DNA from 3 places in the Paraburkholderia sp. 40 genome. Region 1 is predicted to be linked to each of the others. Evidence: predicted binding sites of a transcription regulator. Region 1 holds the regulator's gene; each other region holds the start of a gene.

Region 1 (7,113 bases):
TCGCGGCGGCGTGATGATGGAAAAGCGCTGCGGGCATAACCACATTTGAAGTCCTCTTCGGACGTCCCCGCAACGGCCGCATATCAACAAAATATTCGGAGACTGAGCCCGGCATGAAACGTAGATCTTCCGCTTGTGCGACGAGGTCGGAACTGTTCGCGCTGTCGATTTCAGGCGAGCAGATCAGTTGCTTGATCCGCGTCGTCTATCTGGCGTTCTACCTGCGGGATGCGCACGCGTGAAATAGGCCCACGGGGCGCGCACGATACAGAGTCCATACGCGTGCCGTACGCCGTCCAGATCCGCGGTCAGTCCCATGAGCGCACCTCGTTGTCGTGACGGTTCAAATAAGGTTCAGGCAGTGTCGTCGTCCGCGAAAATGCCATTTTCAGGCTCCGCGCCCTCGTGGTCGACACATTGAATGTGCCAGTGGCCACTCATCAGCGTCCTGCCTGCATTGGCGCACCATTGCGCACGCCCGGTCTCACCTTCGAACGGGCCGCCGGACACGTTCAGATCAAGCCCCTCAAGCACACAGCAGGGCACCGAATCGTGCGGGCCGCACACGAGTGTATTGCCGCAGTCGACTTGCAGCGTGCCCCATTCGGGCAGTTCGAGGCCCAGGTGCCCCTCGCGCGACCATTGCCGCGTTTCGTTGTCGAGCCACAGGATGGCAAATGCCATCGGATTGACACGGTCGAATGTGTCGAGGTGAATGGTCAGGCGCATGACTTTCTCCATCTGTACCACGTGCATCCGCAGTAAGCGACTAGTCGTTCGTTGCGGTTCATTGACTCAGGACCCACTGGATCAGCGTGTGGGCGTCTTCGGGCGTAATCGGTCCGCCGCGGTCAGGCGGCAGCGGCATGGCCATGTCACCCCAATGAGCCCTGCCGCCGACCCGCAGTTTGTGTTCAAGCATCACCTGTGCATTCGGCGCGTTTCGATAACGTTGCGCGATCTGCTGGAACGAAGGCGCGAGAAACGGCGCGTCGCGGGTATGGCAGAACATGCAATGCTGTTGATCGACGAGGGCGGTCGGCTCGGACTGCCCGAACGCCGCGCCGCTTGCTGTCAGCAGGAGCCCGACTACATGCGCGGCCAGGTAGGGCGGAAACATGGCTTTCACGAGACACACTCCACGAAAGGTTGCAGGCTCAGTCCAGGTTTGACGACGCGGTTGCAATTGACTCACGTCAAGCCGACGTTTGCCTGCGATCATTGACCGTTTGCTTGCGTTATCCGGCATCGTCGGCGCTATCGGACGAATCGAAGCGGCCAACCGTTTGAGCGAGGACCGAAACGCTGTCGCGCGGCAGGTGCATTTCGACACTCAGCGCACTGAGGTTGAGCCAGCCGCGCGCCGCGACAGCGAGTCCTGCGGCCGCGCAGAAGAGATAGACGTTCTGCACGATCGCGCCGGCGCTTGCCGATGCAAAAGGTTCGCGCTGCGACGGTGTGATGTCGTGCATGCGTGCAAGGTCGGCGACGTACACCAGATCGAGCGGCGCATCGCCCACGAAGTCCTGGTAGCCCGTCAGCCCGCGCAGATCGCTTGCGACGGCCAGGTCGAGGCGATGTCGGCGTGGATTGTAGCGATACAGTCCGCGCGCGAGCACCGCGTAGATGTCGATTTCATGCAGGGCCAGCACCGAGGGCGCGGTTCGCCCACCGTCCGGCTCGCGATTGATGCCGTTGGCCGCCCACAGCAAATTGCTGAGTATCGTGTCGTCCAGCATGTCGGCCGCGAAGCGGCGCGTTGTGCGGCGTTTCGCAAATGTTTCCATGATCGGCATGCCGCCGGCGCGCTCGGGAGCAGGCAGTTCGATGTGCTCTGACACCATGCCGGTGACCGGACGCGTACGCGCCTGATCGCGCGGTGTGGTGCCAAGTCTGAATAGATGTTTCATGAACACGTCATCCTCGTGCAAGCCGGAACTGCAAACGGCACACAGTCATCGTGTACCACCGCGGCATTTAATGATTGACTCAAATCAACCCGGCTTTCGCGAACGCGGAGCTGTTCGAGGCCTGCCGTCAGGTGATGTCACTCGCTTGATCCGAGTCAACCAGGATCGCCACCAAAAAATTGGCGACGTTTCAAGCGCGTCTATTCTGAACACATCGGAGCGCCGAGCGTGGTCGCACTCAGGTTGTCCGCGCCGCTTCCGTCGGCTTTATTCAAGCCACGTCCTTTCACGCTCACAGGTACCGGCCATGCATATCCATTTCCCGCAGGAACGTCCCGAGTACTGCGCGCGCGATCTCGTCGTCGCCTTTCCGGCGGAGGTCGACGGTGAGCGCGTGCAGTGCGCCATCACCGCGGAGGCGCTGGAAGACCACTTCGGCGCGCCTTCGTTGCGTGAAGACGATCTGATCGAAGCGTTCGATACACACCGGCTGCCCATCGAGGCCGCCGCGCGAAATTTGCTGAAAGAAGTGGGCGCGAAGCCGGTCATGATGCACAGCGGCTACTTCCGCTTCCGGGATTGAAGCCGCGCGGCCGGGCCGCTGATCGGCCCTTTGACTGCGCCGCGCTACGACACCGGCACGGCGCTGCCACGGCCAACCCGGATCAGCAGTTGCGGAACGGCGTCCAGATTGAGCGCGGCGCGCAGGCGCTCGCGCAGCGAAGCCACTTCGATCAGTTGATTCAGGTAGGAAGCCGTCATGCCTTCGGAGGCGGCGGTGAGCAGCACCCGTTCGAGCGCCTGCCCGGCCGCGAGCCATGCGGACGCGTCATCCGTGCCGGTGCCGATGCAAAGCAGCAATGGCGAGCCGGCGACGAGTGTCTGATGCGCTGCGGCCAGACCGCCGCCCAGGTCGAAGGTGCGAACGATCGAACTCACCAACGGCACCGCGAAGTCGAGCAACCCGCGCGCGCCGGTCGACAACGCGGGCATGCCGTCCTGAAGACGCCGCGGATGAATCCAGCTAGCAAGTTCGCGGCGAAAGCGCGGGTCCTTGAATTGCCTCTGGTCGGCTTCACCGATCAACTCGGCGAGCTGTTCCCGACTCGCCGTGCTTTCAATGCAGACCGTATCGCAGCCTTCCGCCGTCCCCGCGTCCACGAGGCGCCGCTGGAATTCGGGTGGCGTGGGTTCGCCAGCGAAAATCTCACGCGTCGTCACGCGCAGCGCAATCGCATCGAACAGCGCGGCGAGGCCCTTGCCGCGCCGCAACTGATAATCAACTCGCGGTCGTACGGATCGACCACCGGCAGCGCGCGCATGTGGTCCGCGCACAGCGTCATGCAGTCGCCATCGACGATGAAATGCCACGGTTGAGTGTTGTGGTTCGACGGCGCGAGTACCGCATAGCGCAGCGCGAAGCGCAGTTTCTCGTCGATGCCCGCATGCGGGTCGAGTTGCCGTTCATCGACGGACCATGCCGTCGTGTTGGGAAGGGTGCTCATTCGGGGTCTCCTGACGCCGTGTCGGCTATGTTGCGTCAGACCATCCTGTCAGACAGCCCTGCGGCGGGCTTGACTCCGATCAAACGGCGGCGCAATGCCGGCTTGATTCAACTGCGGCGCGCGCGGCTACACGCGGGCGAGACCTTCCCTGTCGAGAATCCTGATCTGCTTGCCGTGGGTGTCGAGCAGGCCGTCCTTCTGAAACTTCGATAGCATGCGGCTGACGGTTTCGAGTTTCATCCCGAGGTAGCTGCCGATCTCTTCCCGCGTCATGCGCAGATGAAATTCGGCCTGCGAATAACCGCGCGACTTGAGCTTGCCCGACAGGTTCAGCAGGAACGTCGCGACCCGCTGGTCCGCGGACATCGTGCCGAGCAGCATCATCAGCGTGGCCTCGCGCACGATCTCGCCGCCCATCAGCCTGTGCACATGCTGCTGCAATGCCTTGACGTCGCGACACATGGCTTCGAGCAAATGGAACGGGATGATGCAGACCTTGCTGTCCTCGATGGCGAGCGCATCGCAGCTATGCTTGCCTGAACCGATGCCGTCGAGACCCAGCACATCGCCCGCAAGATGAAATCCGGTGACCTGTTCACGGCCGTCGCGATGCATCACGACGGTCTTGAACGAGCCCGCGCGAACCGCGTAGATGCTCTGGAACGAATCGCCTGCGCGAAACAGGGATTCGCCATTTTTGATCGTGCGCGAAGGGCAGATCAGCGCCTCGACCCGTTCGGTCTCTGTCGCCGTCAGACCTTCCGGCAAGCAGGAAGCACGCATCGCGCAACTCGAGCAGTTGGCGCCGCCGTGCTTCGGCGGGGCCGGTGCGAATCCGGGGTCTTTCAGTGCTTGCAGCGGAATCTGCGCGATGGTCCGGGTCTGGAAATATTCGGCAACGTCAGACATGATGGGCTCCGAGATGGTAGAGACCACGCGCGCAATGCTCGTGGGCAATTCGCTCGATGGTGTTGCATGCAAGATCGAATTCGCTGGTCTTGTCGAAGAAGTACTGCGCGCCGTTGGCGACGCACGCCTGCCTGAACCACGTGCCCGAATGATTCGTTAGCACGATCGTGATGACGGTGGACATGCTCTGCGCGAGGTTGCGCAGCAGGTCGATGCCGCTGCCGCCGCTCAGATGTAAATCCATCACCACGACGTCGGCTGCCGTCGCGCCGATGCCGTCCAGTGCCGCACAGAGTTCCTCCGCTTCACCGACGATCTCGACGCCTTCGATCGCACCGAAACGCGCGGCGATCCGTTTCCTGATCGAAATCGCGTCGTCCACGAGGAACACGCGTACGGCTGGGTATGACGGGCTTGAGTTCATGGCTCGAAGTATCGGCCGCGTCATCTCAAAATAAAATCAGCGGGGAACGAGATTCGGGTAGGCGAGCGCGAAGTGTTGTAGGGAATTTCCTACATACACTCTGTGACGGTAAAGCAGCCGCGCGAGGAGCCACGGATGTGACGGGGGTTAACGACGGAGCGGACCCAGTGACAGCGGCGCCATGACTGCGCTAGATTTCGTCGTCTTCGCCGAGCAGCTTGTGGCGCAGTGCATAGCGCACCAGTGCGGCTTCGTGAGGCATCTGCATTTTCTCGAGGCTGCGGGTTTTGTAGGTGCTTACGGTCTTGCCGCTGACGCTCAGTTCGGCGGCGATTTCCGTGAGGGTCTGCCCTGCTGCGATGCGCCGGAATACGTCGAATTCGCGATCCGACAGGCGCTGACGGGGCAGCGTGTCGGCGGGCTCGTTGAGGCTTTGCGCAAAGCGCTCGGCGATCGCGAGACTGGTGAGTACGAGGATGCGCAGCGCCGGCACTCTCCTTGGTGAGATAGCCCGATGCGCCGGCTTTGAAAGCGCGCACGGCGTACTGTTGCTCTCATGCCAGTAGCTGCGGTTGATGACGCGGAGCGCAGTGCCTGAAAGAGGGGTGGTCGAAGCCAGACGGCCGGCGCTTGATCCGCATCAAGCGTATTTCGGGTTTGAAACCGCAGACTGAACATCCGGGCACGTTTCGCCAGTGTTCGTTGGGGGATGCGTCAGAGTTCAGGAGCATGTCATGTACAAGCGGATTCTCGTAGCAATCGACGGCAGTCAGGCGGCCCAACTCGCGCTTCAGGAAGCGCTGACCATCGCGGAGGCGGCACAGTCGACCGTGACAGCGGTATTCGTCGCCGAACATGCTGCGCAAATGGTCGACGTCGGCATCGGCCTGATCGATCAGCAGAGCCGCTCGACGGTGTCGGCCGAGGCCGCGATGGCGACGCTGGAAGATGCTCGCGCGCTATTCGGGCAGCGTGGGGTGCGTGGCTTGACGCGAGTTCTCGACGCGTACGGCGAGGACATCGCGGGTGTGCTCTGCCGTATAGCCGGCGAATGCGAAGCCGATCTTGTCGTGATGGGCACGCATGGACGGCATGGAATAGGACGCTTGCTGCTGGGCAGTGTGGCTGAAGCCGTCTTGCGGCGCACCGAGGTGCCGGTCCTGCTGGTCCGGCGCGAACGGGATCTGGACGAGATACCCTCGGGCCTGTGACGGCATGAATTACAACCTCGGCCTGTGGATCGCGGACAAAAGAGGCGCCCTGACGAGCGGGCGCCTTGAAAGTTTCGTGAGGGGCTATCGCCGCGTAATGCCTAAAAACCCGTACATCGCGAATCCGTTTCGAATCAGTGTGACATCAGCACCGGCACGGTCATCGACTGCAGCATGGTTCGCGTGACGCCGCCGAGCAACCTTTCCTGAACGCGCGCATGCCCGTACGCGCCCATCACCAGTAGATCGATATGGCGGTCGGCAAGCATGTTCAACAGCAGCGCGCCGGTCGATACACCGTCCACTCCGGGCGTCCCGGCGAATCCCGCTTCGATGCCGTGCCGCGCGAGCCAGGCGGCGACGTCGATGCCGGCCGGTTCACCGCTCTGCGAATGGCGCTGCACCATCATCACGGTGACGAATCTCGCCTTCTTTAGCACCGGCAGTGCATCGGCCACGGATCGCGCGCTTTCGCGGCTGCCGTCCCACGCAATCAACACGCTTTGCCCGAACGACCGGACGGCTCCGGCGTAAGGCAGTACGATGGCCGGGCGGCCCGCACTCATGACCACGTCCTCTACAAAGTAACGGGCGATATACGACGACGGCTCCTCCGGATCGGACTGACCGAGAATCAGAAGGTCCGCGTGGCGAGCGTGCAAAGCCGTTGTTTCGACCGCATCACCCGCTGGCGCGCGCCATTCAACGCTCAGGCCGGCGCGTTCGCCGGCCGCCAGGAAGCGTGCCCGGGCGTCCTTCAGATTGGCGTCGCGTTGCGCTTCCTGCGCAGCCACCCAGGCACCTTCTCCATCCAATAAAATCGGTCGTGCGAGTTCCTGGCACACCACGTACAAGCCGATCAGATGCGCTTCGTACCGGCGGGCCAGGTCGAGCGCGAATTCGGTGCGCGCGGCGCTATACGGACTGTCGTCCAGATGCACGAGCAGAGTTTTGCAGTTCATGATCGCTCCTTGGCAGCTTCGGCCGTTGGCGATTGTTCGCCTGTAGCCGGGTTCACGCAGTGCGCGGAGATCAGGAGCACCGGGCACTGCGCAATGCGCAGAAAGCGTTCGGCGACGCTGCCGAGCACCATCCGCCGGAAACCTCGGCGCCCATGGGTGCCTATCACCACCACGTCGGCCTTGAACTCGGCG
Region 2 (7,113 bases), 1.1 Mb from region 1:
GATCACGCTGGTGGGAGCCGTGCCGGTGTTCGCCGACATCGACTACTGGAGCGGTTGTCTGAGCGCCGAGAAAGCCGCGCAGAAGATCGGCCCTCGCACGCGCGCCATCCTCGCCGGCAATACCAACGGCCACCCGGCCGCGTGGGCGCTGCTGCGCGAACTGGCCGACGCGCAGCGCTTGCGGCTGATCGAAGACAGTACTGAGGCGTTGGGCTCGCGCTACCGGGGCCGCAACGTCGGCTGTTTCGGCGACGTATCAGTGTTCGACTTCTCCAGCCCGTCCGCGCTGTGCACAGGAGCGGGCGGCATGCTCGTCACCGACGATGACGAACTCGTCCATGAACTGCGCTATCTGCGCGAGCGGCGCGTCACGGACCGCGCGTCCGTCTCGGTCGGCTCGCGGGTGCCGCTGCAGGCGGGCATCAGTGATCTGACCGCCGCGCTCGGTCTCGCGCAACTGGCCGAACTCGACACGCGCCTCGCGCAGCGAAAGCAGGTCGAGACCTGGTATCACGAAGAGATGCAAAGCTTCGAAGGGATCAAGCCGGCCTACGTGGCCGAGGACGTCGAAGAAGTGCACTGGATGCTCTATGTTGTGCATTTGGGCAAGCGTTTCACGCAGAGCGCGCGCGCCCAAATGATCGACGACATGAAATCTTGCGGCATTGAGACGGTGGCCTACAGCCATCCGCTGCATCAGCAGTTCCACTACATGAACGCGGGCGATGCGATCGGCCGCAAGAGCGGCCTGTTGCCCGACACCGAGCGCATCGGCGATCGCGCGCTGGCGCTGCCGCTGCACACGCTGCTCGACACCGACCAGGTCAAGTACATCGTCAAGACGCTGAAAGACACCGCGACCAACGTGGGCGCTGGCGCCGCCATTTATCTGTGAGGCGCACTCCATGACCGTTTCAGTCCAGACCATCGCCGAACGCCTGTGTGCGGGCGGCGTCATTCCGTACCTGGGACCGGCGCTGCTCGCACTGTGCCCCGATACGGCCGTCCCTGCCACGCCGCTCGCGCTCGCCGAAATCATCACGGCCAAGGTCAGCGTGCTGCACAAGATCCGCACCCGGCTGACCCAGGCGGCGCAGTTCATCGAAAACTTCAAGCATCGCAAGTCGCTGGTGAGCGTCATGAATGAGGCCTTCGCCATGACGCCGACGCCGTCGGCACTGCATTGCGCGCTGGCTGCGATCGGCGCCGGGCTGGTTGTCGACAGCTGGTACGACGACACCTTCGCCTGCGCGCTGGCGCAGGCGCGGCCGCAGGGCGGCTGGGCGCAGTTGCAGGGGCTGTCGCAGGCCGAGCATTTCGGCCATTGGTTCGCGGCCTATAGCGCAGACGGCGCGTTGCTGGATGACGTGCCGGCCTCGGGCGCGCTGCTCTACAAGCCGATTGGCGGCCATGCGCCGGCCTCTAACTACCTGGTCTCTGACAGCGACTTCGTCGAAGTCATGACCGAGATCGATATCCAGACGCCCATTCCGCCCGCCGTGCAGGCGTGGCGCAGCGGTCGCAGTTTTTTGTTTCTGGGCTGCCGTTTCGATGACCAGCTCACACGCAGTTTCGCGCGCCAGATCATGAAGCGCTCCTCCGACATGCACTGGGCCGTGCTGTCCGACGAACCGACGCGTACGGAGGCGCGCTTTCTCGAAGAGCAGGGCATCACGTGCATCGCGATGCCGCTGGGCGGGTTCGCCGAAGCGTTGGTGGATGCCTTGCAACCCGCACTGGCCGCGTGAAGCGTGGCCGCTATCCATCGTTCTTTATCCGTAGCCTTTTATCAAGATCGCCGTCATGACCACATTGACCGTACTGCCTTCGGGCAAGACCTACGACGTTGCCGCCGGCGCGACTCTGCTGCAGGCAACTCGGCCTCGCGCTGGCGCGCGTACTGCATGCGCAGGACGTATCCGTCGTGGTCATCGAAGCGCGCGAGCGCGAGGGCGGCCGTGCTGACGCAATGTTGCGAAGCCACGCGTCGAGATACGGGCAGATGCCCTTCGCGCGTTCCAGCAGGCTGTCGGCGGTGGCCTGATCCAGCGTGCCGGCCATGAAGACGGTGAGACTGAGTGCCATCCCGTAGGCGCCCTCGAGGTTCATATACATCGACAGCGCGATTCCCCGTTGGGCTCAGCGCAGCAGCTTGCGGCGCTCGGCCGGCGAATAGTTGCTGAGGTGCCCTTCGCGCGCCGCCTGACGCCGCGCGCGGGAGATGATCGCGCGGCTCTTGCCGGGCGAGGCCGGCGCGCTGACCTGCTTGTCCAGCGCTGTGCCGCCGCATTGCGGGCAGACGGGCGTGTGGCCGGCGCGCACCAGCGTTTCGAATGCGTGGCCGCAGGCCGCGCAGCGGTAGTCGTACAGGGGCATAGTGATCAGATCTCCGTTTCAGGTGGATGGGGCGCAGCGGATCGCCCGTTGGTGCGAGCTGTGGTCTGTCATTGCGGCGCAGCCTTCGTGCGGCATGTCCGGGGCCGGTGCGTGCGCGCCGAGCCCGATCCAGGTGTGCACCAAGGCCGCATTGAAGCCGACCATGCGGCGCTCGTCGCATTGCATCAGCGGCCGACGGATCAGCAGCGGCTCGGCCAGCAACAGCGCCAGCGCGACATTGGCGTCGATCGTTTCCGGCACCACTTCGCTCGACTTGATGCGCCGTGCCGCGCGGTAGAACCTCTCGCTGACCGGCCGCGGCGCCATGAAGGCCCGCAGCGTGCGGCGGTCCAGAGCCAGCTCAATAGGTTGCGCACGTCGAGTGTGTGGCCGGCTATGCGCAGCAGGGCTTTCTGGCGCGCATTGCCGGAGCAGCCGGGCCTTTGGATGAGGTGGGCCATTGCCGGGGTTCTCAGGTTTGACGCAGCAGTTGCAGGCAGTCGAGGCTGGCCGCCGTGTCGATGGCAGTGAAGTCGTCCTGATAACGCACAGCCGGATCGGCGCCCAGCCCGAGCAGCGTGCGCACTTAACAACGGAAAGGGACACTAGCTGCGCTCGCTAAAACTTCATCCCGACGCCTATTCCCAGTACCAGTGGGTCGATGTCCAGCCGGCCCAACGAACTATCGCCGACCGAGGCGTCCGTGTGCATCCAGATCTTCTTGATATCCGCGTTGAGAAAGACGGTCTTCGTGATCTGCACGTCGACGCCAGCCTGCACCGCCGGACCGAAGCTGCTGCGTGATACCTGGATACCTTCGGAGCCCGCGCTCAGGCCGTCGTTGTAGAAGTACGTGTAGTTGACCCCCGCGCCGACATACGGTCGGATCATGCCAGCATGGTTGAAGTGATATTGCAGCAGCAGCGTCGGTGGCAGCACGTTCACGCCACCGAGATCGCCGAGGCCAGACGTCACGTGGTGCCGCGAGGTGGCGAGAATCAGCTCGATGCCGATCGCGTCGCGGATCATATAGGTCAGGTCCAACTCCGGCACGAGTGCGTTATTGACACCCACGCCGAGCGACGACAACGTGCCGCTGGTGTGTACTTCGGGCTCGATCGAGATGGCACGCAGACGCACGAGCACGTCACCGGCGTGGATCCCATCCGCCCGCACCTCGCCTGCCATCGTGCTTCCGTTCGCGCTTACGTCATCCGCGTATGCCAGCACTTCGAACAAACCGGTAGCGCACAGGCTTGCCACGATCATGACGGCCTTAATCAGCTTCATCGCTTTCCCCTTGTTGATGTATGCGGGGAATTGTCGACGCGCAAATCAGGGTGGCCCTTGCGCAAGATCAACCGGTCCCGAGCCCGAAGTCAAGTTGCGACATCGGGTCACGCGTAGGAATGTCGAGATAGCGGGAGCCTTGAGGACGGACTATGGGCCTTCAACCGCATTGACTGGTACCCAAGATGTTTCTCGCACCCGGAGGACCGATTTCGCAGCCATTGCCAAACTGCCTGCAGCCGCCGAACCGCACAGCCATGCGCGATGCTCCGCAGTTCAGATCTATCTGGCGGGTGCGAAAGCGCCGCGCGACACGCGTCGCGTACCCAGTGCCCGACCACTCAGGCTGTACGGCAGATCATTGGCAATTCGTGCCGCGGGCGAAGCCAGTCAGCTTCCCGAAGAAGCCGTTGTCAAGGCTATCTAGCGCACCCGACCCGCCCGTATCTGACGTCTTCCCGTCCTGGATGCACTTCTGGACGCTCGGCCGCAGGCTCTGCCGTCACCATCAACACGAGCTCGCCGGGGCGTGCCGTCCCGTTGCCCGGTCGCAGGCACATAATTTCAGGCGGCCGGCTTCGCGAGATTGCGCGCCTGAGCGTAGCGCTATTCCAGAACGAACGTCCGTGTATATCATGAACACGTCCCGCGCCTCGCCTCTCACCTACACAGGACTATCGCGCTAACGACACCTCGTATTGACACAGATCAGAGCTTTCCGGGCTCCATGCAGGACAATCGGGGCAACCGTGTTCGCGGCGCTGTCCGCGCGGAAGGTTCTGGAGATGGGGATGAAGAAACGAATACACCGCGAAGCAGATTATCAGCCGAAGCAGCGCACGCGGATGCGGGAAGCGGCATCCCGAACGCCTGACAGTCCGGAGATTCCCGCGGAGGTGGTTCGCCACTTCGACCGTTCGGGGCCTCGCTATACCTCATATCCCACCGCAGATCGATTTCACCCCGGGTTCGAGGAGCGGGCATACGAACGTCAGCTTGCCGCTCGTGCTACTGCCGAGAATAATCCGCCGCTCTCGCTATATGTTCATTTGCCGTTTTGCAGATCACTCTGCTACTTCTGCGCATGCAACAAGGTCATCACGCACGACCATGGCTGCAGCGCTAGATATCTGAGCTACCTCGTTCGTGAGATGGACCTGGTCGCGTCACATCTCGGACCTGACCGGCGAACCGTGCAGCTGCATCTGGGCGGTGGAACGCCGACCTTCTTTCCTGTTGCCGAGCTCGAAGAGCTTGTCCAGCAACTGCAGAACCGCTTCGCGTTCGCGATCGACGCAGAACTCGCCATCGAAATCGATCCGCGAACCGTCAGCACCAAAACGCTTTCACCACTCGCGCGCCTCGGCTTCAACCGAGCGAGCTTCGGCGTACAGGACTTTGCTACCGACGTCCAGCAGGCTGTCAATCGCATCCAGCCACTCGATGTGGTGGAACGCGCACTCAGCGGCGCACGCGATGCGGGATTTCTCTCAATTAACGTCGACCTGATCTACGGTTTGCCGCAGCAGACTGTCGCCAGCTTTGCCCACACACTAGACGAGGTGATCCGGCTGGCGCCCGATCGCGTCGCGCTCTACAACTACGCGCACCTACCAGACCGCTTCAAGGCCCAGCGATTAATTGACGCAGCCCAATTGCCATCGACCGAGGAGCGCCTGCGCATATTTATGCTCTCGGCCCAGCGCTTTCTCGATGCCGGATACATCTATATCGGTCTCGACCATTTCGCCAGACCCGACGACGAGCTGAGCATTGCGATGCGCAACGGTAGCCTCCATCGTAATTTCCAAGGCTACACGACGTACGCGGAGTGCGATCTGGTCGGCTTCGGTGTGTCGGCCATCGGCAAGATCGGCAGCGCGTACAGCCAGTCGACGAGCTCGTTGCAAAGCTACTACCGATCACTCGACGAAGGCCGGCTTCCGGTCGAACGCGGAATTTCCCTATCGCCTGACGATGCGTTGCGTCGGGAGGTGATCATGACGCTCATGTGCAGCGTGCCGCTGAATTTCGCGGCGATCTCGCTAGCGCATCAGATCGACTTCGTCCGCTATTTCTCAAGTGAGCTTACCGCCCTGGAACCATACCGGGAGGCGGGACTGGTGAGCATCGATGGAAACGGCATCTCGATTCCCCCAAAAGGCCGGTTCTTCGTGCGCGCAGTGGCCATGGTGTTCGACGGTTATCTGGAGCGCCCCTCGAGCTCGTCCTGGTCAAAACTGATCTAGCGGCACGACCGCCGGCGGCTGGCGCAAACAACGCGACGAGACGTGTTCGTCGAACTCCGAAATAGCAACGCCAAGGTGCGTATTCGCTGATCCGGATCAGATTGTCCCGCGCATCGAGAATGCTGCGAGCGTTGCATTACCCGCAAACCGCACCGTCAGCAAGGTGTTCCCCTGTTCACACGGGCGCCGTAAAGTCTGTCCTTCGTTCCGCGCCACGTGCCCGTCACGACCCTCGATTGCCAGATCGAGGCCATCCCTCGCAGCCTGGCTCTGCTTCTGTTCAGCCATGAAGACATGAGCGATCGCCTGATTTTGCCCGCGCACTGCGTCAGTGCACCGCACCCCGCCGCTTTGTTCATCCTTGATCGACATCAATCACAAAGCTGGCCGGTTGTCGGACCATGACGCTGCGAGTGTGATGCCGCATGCGTCAAGCCAGTTTCAGGTCAAAAGTGCCACAACCCGGACTTAACCACTATGACAGACAGAAAAGCCTTAAGGAAACGGTCGATAGCGATCGTCACGACATTGAGCGCCTGTCTATCGGGATGTGCTCTGACTGTGCTTGATCCAAAAGGGAGCGTCGGCGCGGCCGAGAAGTCGCTGATCGCCACCGCCACGTGGGCGATGCTGATCGTCGTGATCCCGGTGATCCTGCTGACGCTGTTCTTCGCGTGGCGCTACCGTGCGTCGAACCGTCACGCGGTCTATGCACCCAAATGGGCGCACTCGACGGCGATCGAGATCGTCTGCTGGACGATCCCCGCCCTGATCATCCTGTACCTCGGTATCCTGACGTGGCGCACCACGCATGAGCTCGACCCGTACCGGCCGCTGCAGTCGAGCGTGAAGCCGATCGACCTCGAGGTGGTCGCGCTCGACTGGAAGTGGCTCTTCATCTACCCGGACCTCGGCATTGCGTCGGTGAACCAGCTCGCCGTGCCAGTCGATACGCCGGTGAATTTCCGGATCACGTCGGACTCGGTGATGAACTCATTCTTCATCCCGCAACTCGGCACCCAGGTGTATGCAATGGTCGGCATGCAGACCCGTCTGCACCTGATCGCGGATGCACCGGGAAATTTCGAAGGCATGTCCGCCAACTTCAGCGGCAAGGGATTCGCCGACATGAAGTTCCGCACGCTCGCGACGAGCGCCCCCGACTTCGACGCATGGGTGCGGAAGGTCAAGGCTTCGC
Region 3 (7,113 bases), on a different contig from region 1:
GTGGCGAGACCGTGGTCCTGAGTCGGGTCGCCCCACCACACGTTGACCTTGCCCGCGAAATCGGGGTGGAACTTGTAGATCGCCGTGGTCAGGATCGTCTCCTCGTGGCGGGCCGGCCAGTACAGCGCATTCAGCGTGACGCCGCCATAGATCCAGCACGTCGTGTCGCGCGTGTACAGCGTGTTCGGCAGCGGCGGCAGCAGATATTCGGTGCCGCCCGCCGCTTCTTTCGCGACCTCCAGCGCCTTGCCGCCGTGCGCTTCCGGGAAGTCGTGAGTGGATAGCCCGCCAATCAGCGTTTCGGCCAGCTTGCGATTGTCGAGCCCTTCCAGATAGCTTCTCAATTCATCGATAAAGCCGAGGCCGACCTGATTCGGCACCACCTGGTTGTCGAGAATCCACTTCTTGCCTTCGGGCACCGCGACCGTTTCGGCGAGCAGATTGTGCATCTCCACCACTTCGACGCCGCGGTCGCGCATCTTCGTGACGAAGTCGAAGTGGTCGCGCTTCGCGTTCTCGACCCACAGTACGTCGTCGAACAGCAGTTCATCGCAATTGCTCGGGGTAAGACGCTGATGCGCGAGCCCCGGTGCGCAGACCATCACTTTGCGCAGCTGCCCGACTTCCGAGTAGACACCCAATTCACCCGCTTTCGCGTCCGTGTTCGCCATGATGATCTCCTGAATGCCAATGTTGGCCCGCTCTGTTCAATCGGATTTCATTAAAGCTAAATCGCGATCCTTCCGGTTACGAGGCCATAGATGCCGATGATCGCGCCAATGATCGCAACGATAAAAATGATCCAGTCGGAAACGATGAAGACATTCTTGTTCTGCTCGCGCCGAGCCCAGATATAAAGCGCGGTTCCTGGCGCATACAGCACGGCGGAAAGCAGAATGAATTTCAGGCCACCCGCCCAGATCATGAAGACCGTATAGATCGAGGCGATTGCGGCCATGATGAAGTCACGCCGGCGCTCGTCGGCGCGCACGTCGTAACCGTCGCCGCGATTCGCGTTCATGCAGCCGAACACCGCGACGAAGAGGTACGGAATCAACGACATCGCGCTCGTCAGATTCAGCATCAGCGCGAACGCATCGCGCGAGAAGTAGGTGCTGATGACGAGCAGCTGCACCACGATGTTGGTCAGCCACAATGCATTGGCAGGTACCTTGTTAGCGTTTTCCCTCGCGAATACGGCGGGCATGTCTTCGGTCTTTGCCGCCGTGAACAACACTTCGGCGCAGATCAGCGACCAGGCGAGATAAGCGCCCAGTACCGAAATCAGCAAACCTATGCTGACGAAAACCGCGCCCCAATGACCGACCACCGCTTCGAGCACCGCCGCCATCGACGGCTGCCGCATGGCCGCGATGTCGGCGCGCTGGAGCACTGCGTAAGGCAGCATCGTCACGAGCACCATCAGCGAGGTCACGACGACGAAGCCGAGAATCGTCGACTGGCCGACATCGGAGCGCTTCTTCGCATAACGGGAATAAACGCTCGCCCCTTCGATACCGATGAACACGAACACCGTGACCAGCATCGTGGCCCGCACCTGCTCGAGGATATTGCCTTCGAGTCCTCCGCCGTAGAGGTTGGCCTGGAACAGGTCCAACCGGAAACCGAAGATCAGGATCAAGATGAACACCAGAATCGGAATGACCTTGGCGACCGTGACGATACTGTTGATGAAGGCCGCCTGCTGCACCCCCTTCAGGATCATGAAATGAAATAGCCAGATGCCGATCGATGCAACGACGATCGCGACGACCGTATTGCCGTCGCCGAACACGGGGAAGAACGCGCCGAGTGTCGACTTGATCAGCACCCAGTAAGAAACGTTGCCGATACAGCTACCGATCCAATAGCCAAATGCGGACAGAAAGCCCGGATAGTCGCCAAAGCCCGCTTTCGCATACGCAAACACGCCGGCGTCCAGTTCGGGCTTGCGTTCCGCCAGCGCCTGAAATACGCGCGCCAGCATATACATGCCCGTGCCCGCAATCAGCCAGGCAATCACGGCACCCACCGGACCGGTGGCATTGGCAAAAGTGCGCGGCAGGGAAAAGATCCCGGCTCCGACCATGCCGCCCACCACCATCCCGGTGAGTTGCATTTTTGACATCTTTTGTGGCGTGGACGCCATTCGGATTCCTTTTAGTTACCTTTTTAACAAGGATCTGTAATCAGATTCGAACGAAACGTGTCTCTCGGCCAATCTTGCTGTTGATCAGCCGTGCTACTCTGCAACCACCACACGAAAAGAATGGTCTGTCCGTTGGCGTTTGTCAATTTATCGAAGACAAGGTAACGGACTGTGGCTCGCTATGCGATCGAATCCATCGATGCTGCGTCGCCGAATTTGGTTGAATTTGCGAATTAACAATTCACCACGCATCTGAATTGCTCGCATCGATAAGTCGCTTTGAATATCGATGATTTAACAATGATGCGACCTGCCGCATCACCGCAGCGGTTTTCTCAAATGATGGGGAATCGCTGAAGCGAGCTGAACCGGTGGTCATTCAGAACTACTGAGAAGCACAGAGCCACAGCTCGAAATAGCGCGCGGGGTCATTAATAGTCCAAACCCGATGACGATTTCGTAATGACGGGCTTGGTGAATTTTTCTGACGGAATCGTCCGCGTGTCCGCGCCGCAAGAGGTCCAACTATGACTCGCGCAACTTCCTCAACGTCAGCCGCGCTTCGAGACCACCGCCGACGCGGTTGTGCAGCGTGAGCGTCGCGTCCATCGCGAGCGCGAGTTGCCGCGCGATCGCGAGCCCCAGCCCCGTGCCGCCCGTTTGACGATTGCGCGACCCTTCGAGCCGCACGAACGGCTCGAACACCGTCTCCAGCGACTCGACCGGAATGCCGGGACCGCGATCGAGCACCGACACGGTAGCCTCGCCATCGTGCAACGCCCCGATATCGATCTGCGCGGCGCCGCCGTACCTCAGCGCGTTATCGACCAGATTGCCGACGATGCGCTTCAACGCCTGCGGACGCATCGTCAGCGACTGGCCGAAGTGGCCCTGCAGTGACACTTGCTGACCCGCGTCGACGTAATCGCACACCAGGCTGTCGAACAGCGCATCGGGATCGATGCGGCGCGGCACCTCGGTCGTGCCATGCATCGTGCGCGCATAGGTGATCCCTTCCTTGACCAGCGCCTCCATTTCCTGCAGATCCTGGCGCAGCTTTGCGGCCTCGCTGTCGTTGTCCATCGTGTCGACACGCAAACGCATGCGCGTGATCGGCGTCTGCAAATCGTGCGAAATCGCCGCGAGAATCTGCATGCGCTCGGTCATGTACGTGGCGATCCGGTCCTGCATCGCGTTGAACGCGCGCGCGGCGCGCGCCACTTCGGACGGACCGGCTTCGCGCAGACGCGCGGCCTTCAGGTCGGGGCCGAGCGTGTCGGCCGCGACTGCGAGCTGATTGAGCGGGCGCGTCGCGAGCCGTACCGCCAGCCAGCAGCAGGCCGCGAGCACGAGCAGCTGCAGCGTCAGCACGAGCGGCAGCCAGCGCGACAACGGGGCGCCGGGCATCGGCCGCAGGTCGATGGTGAGCGGCGTGCCGTCGCTCAGTTTCAGGTGCACCTGCAGACGCTCGCGATCGCCCGGCACTGCGTTGACGGTCAACGGATAACGCGTGCCGATGCCATCGCCGATCGACTGCGCGACGCGCGCCGACAGGCTCGCGTCGACCGGGGTGCCTGGCACGCCCGGGCCGAGCACGAACTCATAGCTGCGCCGCGCGAGCCGCGGCAGCCACTGGGCGCGCTCGTCGGGAGGCAGATGATCGAGCAGCGCGACCGAGCTCGCCACCTCGCGCTCGATGTAGCCCATCATGATATTGGTCATCGTCTGGTCGCGCTCGGTCATTGTGAGCCAGAACGACAGCGCCTGCGCGAGCGCGAGCCCGACGAACAAAATCACCGCGAGCCGCGCGAACAGCGTGCGCGGCCAATGCGGCCAGCGCAGCAACGACGGTGATGATGGAGACGCGCTCATTCCGGATCTCCGATCGCGGTCACGGTCGCTGAAAACACATAGCCCTCGCTGCGCAGCGTCTTGATGTAGCGCGGCTCGCGCGCGCCGTCCCGCAGGCGTTGACGCAGGCGGCTCACCATCAGATCGATCGAGCGGTCGAACGGATCGGCCTGGCGTCCCTGGGTGAGGTTCAGCAACTGATCGCGCGTGAGCACGCGCTGCGGATGATCGAGAAACACACGCAACAGACGGTACTCCGCGCCGCTCAACGCCACCTCGGTTCCGTCCGCGTCGAGCAGATGGCGCGCGGTCGTGTCGAGCCGCCAGTCGCCGAAGCACAGCATCGGCGCCGACTCCGTCACCTCCATGCCGGGCGGCAACATGCGCGCGCGGCGCAGCACCGAACGGATTCGCGCGAGCAACTCGCGTGCGGCGAACGGTTTGGTCAGGTAATCGTCGGCGCCCATTTCGAGGCCGACGATCCGGTCCGCTTCCTCGCTGCGCGCCGTCAGCATCAGGATCGGCACTGTGCGGAACTTGCCCGCGCGCAACTCACGGCACAGCACGAGGCCGTCTTCGCCGGGCAGCATCAGGTCGAGCACGATCAGGTCGGGCGCGCCGTTCTCGAGCGCGGCGCGCATCTGGCGGCCATTGGCCGCGAGCGAGACACGCACGCCGTTTTTCTCGAGGTATCCCGCGAGCAGTTCACGGATACCGCGATCGTCATCGACGATCAGTACGTGGTCGGAGGTTTCCATCGACGGATTATCTGCTGCGGCGATTGAGTTGCACGCCGCTCGATTGGATCAATGAACACTGCAACAGATGGGCGAGTTCGGCCGCGAACCCGCCCGCCACGAACACAGCGATGGCAAACAGGCGTTTCATGCGTCCTCCAGCACGGAAAGACTCGCGCCATCGGCCACGCCGGCTTCGAGCGCGTAAGGATCGACCCCGTCGAGGCAGCCGATATTGACGCGCCATTGCTGCGGATCCTTGCGCGTCTGATGAAAAGGATAGATGCCGCAATGCTTGCAGAAGTAGTGTTTCGCGACCTTCGTGTTGAACTGGTATAGCGTCAGCGAATCCTCGCCACTCAGAATCTTCAACTGACTGGCGGGAAAGAGCGGCGTCATCAGCGCGCCCTTGCGGCGGCACAGGCTGCAGTTGCAACGACCAGCCGGAACGATTTCGGTGCGAACTTCGAACTTGACGGCCCCGCAGTGACAGGACCCTTGCAGGAACCCGGCGTTCATGATGCTCTCCGTGATTTGACGATGCCTGCTTTATAGCCTGGTTCATCAGTCGAATTATGTCGTAATGTATCCGGCGGCCGAGACGATACATCACATTGCAATACGCTGCGGCGATTAGCGCAAGGCGAACAGCGAAGATATACACGCGAGTTAGCATTTAAGCGGCACGCGCAAACGGATAACGCAGATTGCATGATTGCCACCGCATTATCGCGCTCAACCGTGCAAAGATACTCTGCCTGTAAGCGGCGCGACGGGGCGCGCCGGCCGGCCTCCCTACACGCTGTTTTTGACCTCGGCGTGACCAACCGGCTTTTCTATATTCCGCTTGAATGGCCGGCATTGCCAGGCACAATCGCGCGTGACCAGCAAGCGGGCGATGACGGCCACGAGCCGGTTGCTCGCAAGCTCTGTGAATCAAGTTGAATACGCTTGACTTTTAGTCACCGGCCACTTCCAATACCAATGGTGCAGTGCGAAGTTTCGACTTTGAAACACGCCTCACCTCATTCGGTAGTTCACAGCATTGGCCAGCAGTTCATTCGTCCGCCGTGCATGCGGCGTCAGCTCGCGAAATGGAGCACTCCTCACTACCGGAGTCGTCTTGGCTGCAACAAAAAACCAACCCACCCACCGCGAACCCGCCCTTATCGACCTCGCATTGCAAGGCGGCGGATCGCACGGTGCATTTACATGGGGCGTCCTCGACCGTTTGCTCGAAGAGTCGTGGCTGCGGATCGAAGGGATATCGGGTACGTCGGCTGGCGCGATGAACGCCGCGGTGCTAGTGAGCGGCTATCAGGCAGACGGCGCGGCAGGCGCGCGCGCCGCGCTCGAAGCCTTCTGGCGGCGAGTATTCGAAGCATCGGTGTACAGCCCGTTTCGCCGTACCCCGTTCGACGTGTTGATGGGCCGCTGGACGCTCGACTACTCGCCGCTCTTCATCGCGATGGACCTCGCGGCGCGCGTGTTTTCTCCATACGACCTGAACCCGCGCGGCGTACATCCGCTGGCGAAGATTCTGCAGGACTCGATCGATTTCGCGCATCTGCGCGACGCGCCGATCAAGCTGTTCATCACCGCGACGCGCGTGCGCACGGGCCAGGCGCGTGTGTTTCGCAATGGCGACCTGACGCCTGACGTGCTGCTCGCCTCCGGCTGCCTGCCCACGCTGTTTCAGGCCGTGCAGATCGACGGTGAAGACTACTGGGACGGCGGCTATGCCGGTAATCCGACCATGACGCCGCTGGTACGCGAATGCACGTCGAGCGACACGCTGCTGATCCAGGTCAATCCCGTCGTGCGGGACGAAACCCCGCGCACCGCGCGCGACATCATCAGTCGCCTGAACGAAGTTGCTTTCAACGCGCCGCTGCTGAAAGAGCTGCGCATGATCGCACTGCTGCGCCGCGCGGCGGACCCCGGCAGCGACGAAGGCCGCCATTGGGCGGCGATGCGCATCCATCGGATCGCGAGCGAGCTGATGACCGAACTCGGCTACTCGTCGAAGCTGAACGCCGAGTGGAGCTTTCTGACGATGCTGCGCGACGAAGGCCGGCGTGCCGCCGACGCGTTCCTCGCCGAGCACGGCGATTCGATCGGCGTGCGCTCCTCGCTGGATCTCGACGCGTTGCTCGACGGGGTCTGACCATGGAAGTCATCACCCTGTCACCGCTCGCGATCGGTCTAGGGCTTTTCGGCATGCTCGCGAGTCTCGCGCTACTGATCGGCTTCGCGTACCGCGGCTGGACCGTGCTGCTGCTCGCGCCGTTCGCCGCGATGCTGGCCGCCGCGATTTCGGGCGAACCGATTCTCGCGCATTGGACCCAGACCTTCATGCTCAGCGCCGCGCGCTTT

What was found. The regulator FNR, encoded in region 1, switches genes on or off when oxygen is low (the NO sensors DNR and NnrR bind a similar motif). The targets are predictions, from matches to a motif close to TTGATNNNNATCAA.
Region 2: hemN (oxygen-independent coproporphyrinogen III oxidase) is a predicted target of FNR. The motif match lies at 4,365-4,378, and genes of this name have one in related genera.
Region 3: OKW28_RS15730 (basic amino acid/polyamine antiporter) is a predicted target of FNR. The motif match lies at 2,282-2,295, and genes of this name have one in related genera.

What each region holds. Positions count from the first base shown of each region.
Region 1 is NZ_JBNPVY010000004.1:361,757-368,869, forward strand. It holds gene OKW28_RS23305 (hypothetical protein) at 1-49, shown strand, start outside; gene OKW28_RS23310 (hypothetical protein) at 114-242, shown strand; gene OKW28_RS23315 (DUF3564 domain-containing protein) at 355-729, opposite strand; gene OKW28_RS23320 (c-type cytochrome) at 788-1,120, opposite strand; gene OKW28_RS23325 (nitroreductase family protein) at 1,239-1,910, opposite strand; gene OKW28_RS23330 (DUF1488 domain-containing protein) at 2,218-2,493, shown strand; partial or broken gene OKW28_RS23335 (nitroreductase family protein) at 2,538-3,415, opposite strand; gene fnr (fumarate/nitrate reduction transcriptional regulator Fnr) at 3,542-4,324, opposite strand; gene OKW28_RS23345 (response regulator) at 4,317-4,748, opposite strand; partial or broken gene OKW28_RS23350 (LuxR C-terminal-related transcriptional regulator) at 4,939-5,302, opposite strand; gene OKW28_RS23355 (universal stress protein) at 5,483-5,959, shown strand; gene OKW28_RS23360 (universal stress protein) at 6,094-6,921, opposite strand; gene OKW28_RS23365 (universal stress protein) at 6,918-7,113, opposite strand, start outside.
Region 2 is NZ_JBNPVY010000004.1:1,484,525-1,491,637, reverse strand. It holds gene OKW28_RS28415 (DegT/DnrJ/EryC1/StrS family aminotransferase) at 1-895, shown strand, start outside; gene OKW28_RS28410 (SIR2 family NAD-dependent protein deacylase) at 906-1,748, shown strand; gene OKW28_RS28405 (hypothetical protein) at 1,759-2,109, opposite strand; gene OKW28_RS28400 (FmdB family zinc ribbon protein) at 2,140-2,376, opposite strand; gene OKW28_RS28395 (ArsC/Spx/MgsR family protein) at 2,395-2,703, opposite strand; gene OKW28_RS28390 (OmpW/AlkL family protein) at 2,995-3,666, opposite strand; gene hemN (oxygen-independent coproporphyrinogen III oxidase) at 4,512-5,915, shown strand; gene OKW28_RS28380 (hypothetical protein) at 6,012-6,287, opposite strand; gene cyoA (ubiquinol oxidase subunit II) at 6,393-7,113, shown strand, end outside.
Region 3 is NZ_JBNPVY010000003.1:65,558-72,670, reverse strand. It holds gene OKW28_RS15735 (arginine deiminase) at 1-602, opposite strand, end outside; gene OKW28_RS15730 (basic amino acid/polyamine antiporter) at 728-2,149, opposite strand; gene OKW28_RS15725 (ATP-binding protein) at 2,675-4,021, opposite strand; gene OKW28_RS15720 (response regulator) at 4,018-4,758, opposite strand; gene OKW28_RS15715 (hypothetical protein) at 4,766-4,888, opposite strand; gene OKW28_RS15710 (GFA family protein) at 4,885-5,256, opposite strand; gene OKW28_RS15705 (hypothetical protein) at 5,449-5,682, shown strand; gene OKW28_RS15700 (patatin-like phospholipase family protein) at 5,861-6,904, shown strand; gene OKW28_RS15695 (GntP family permease) at 6,907-7,113, shown strand, end outside.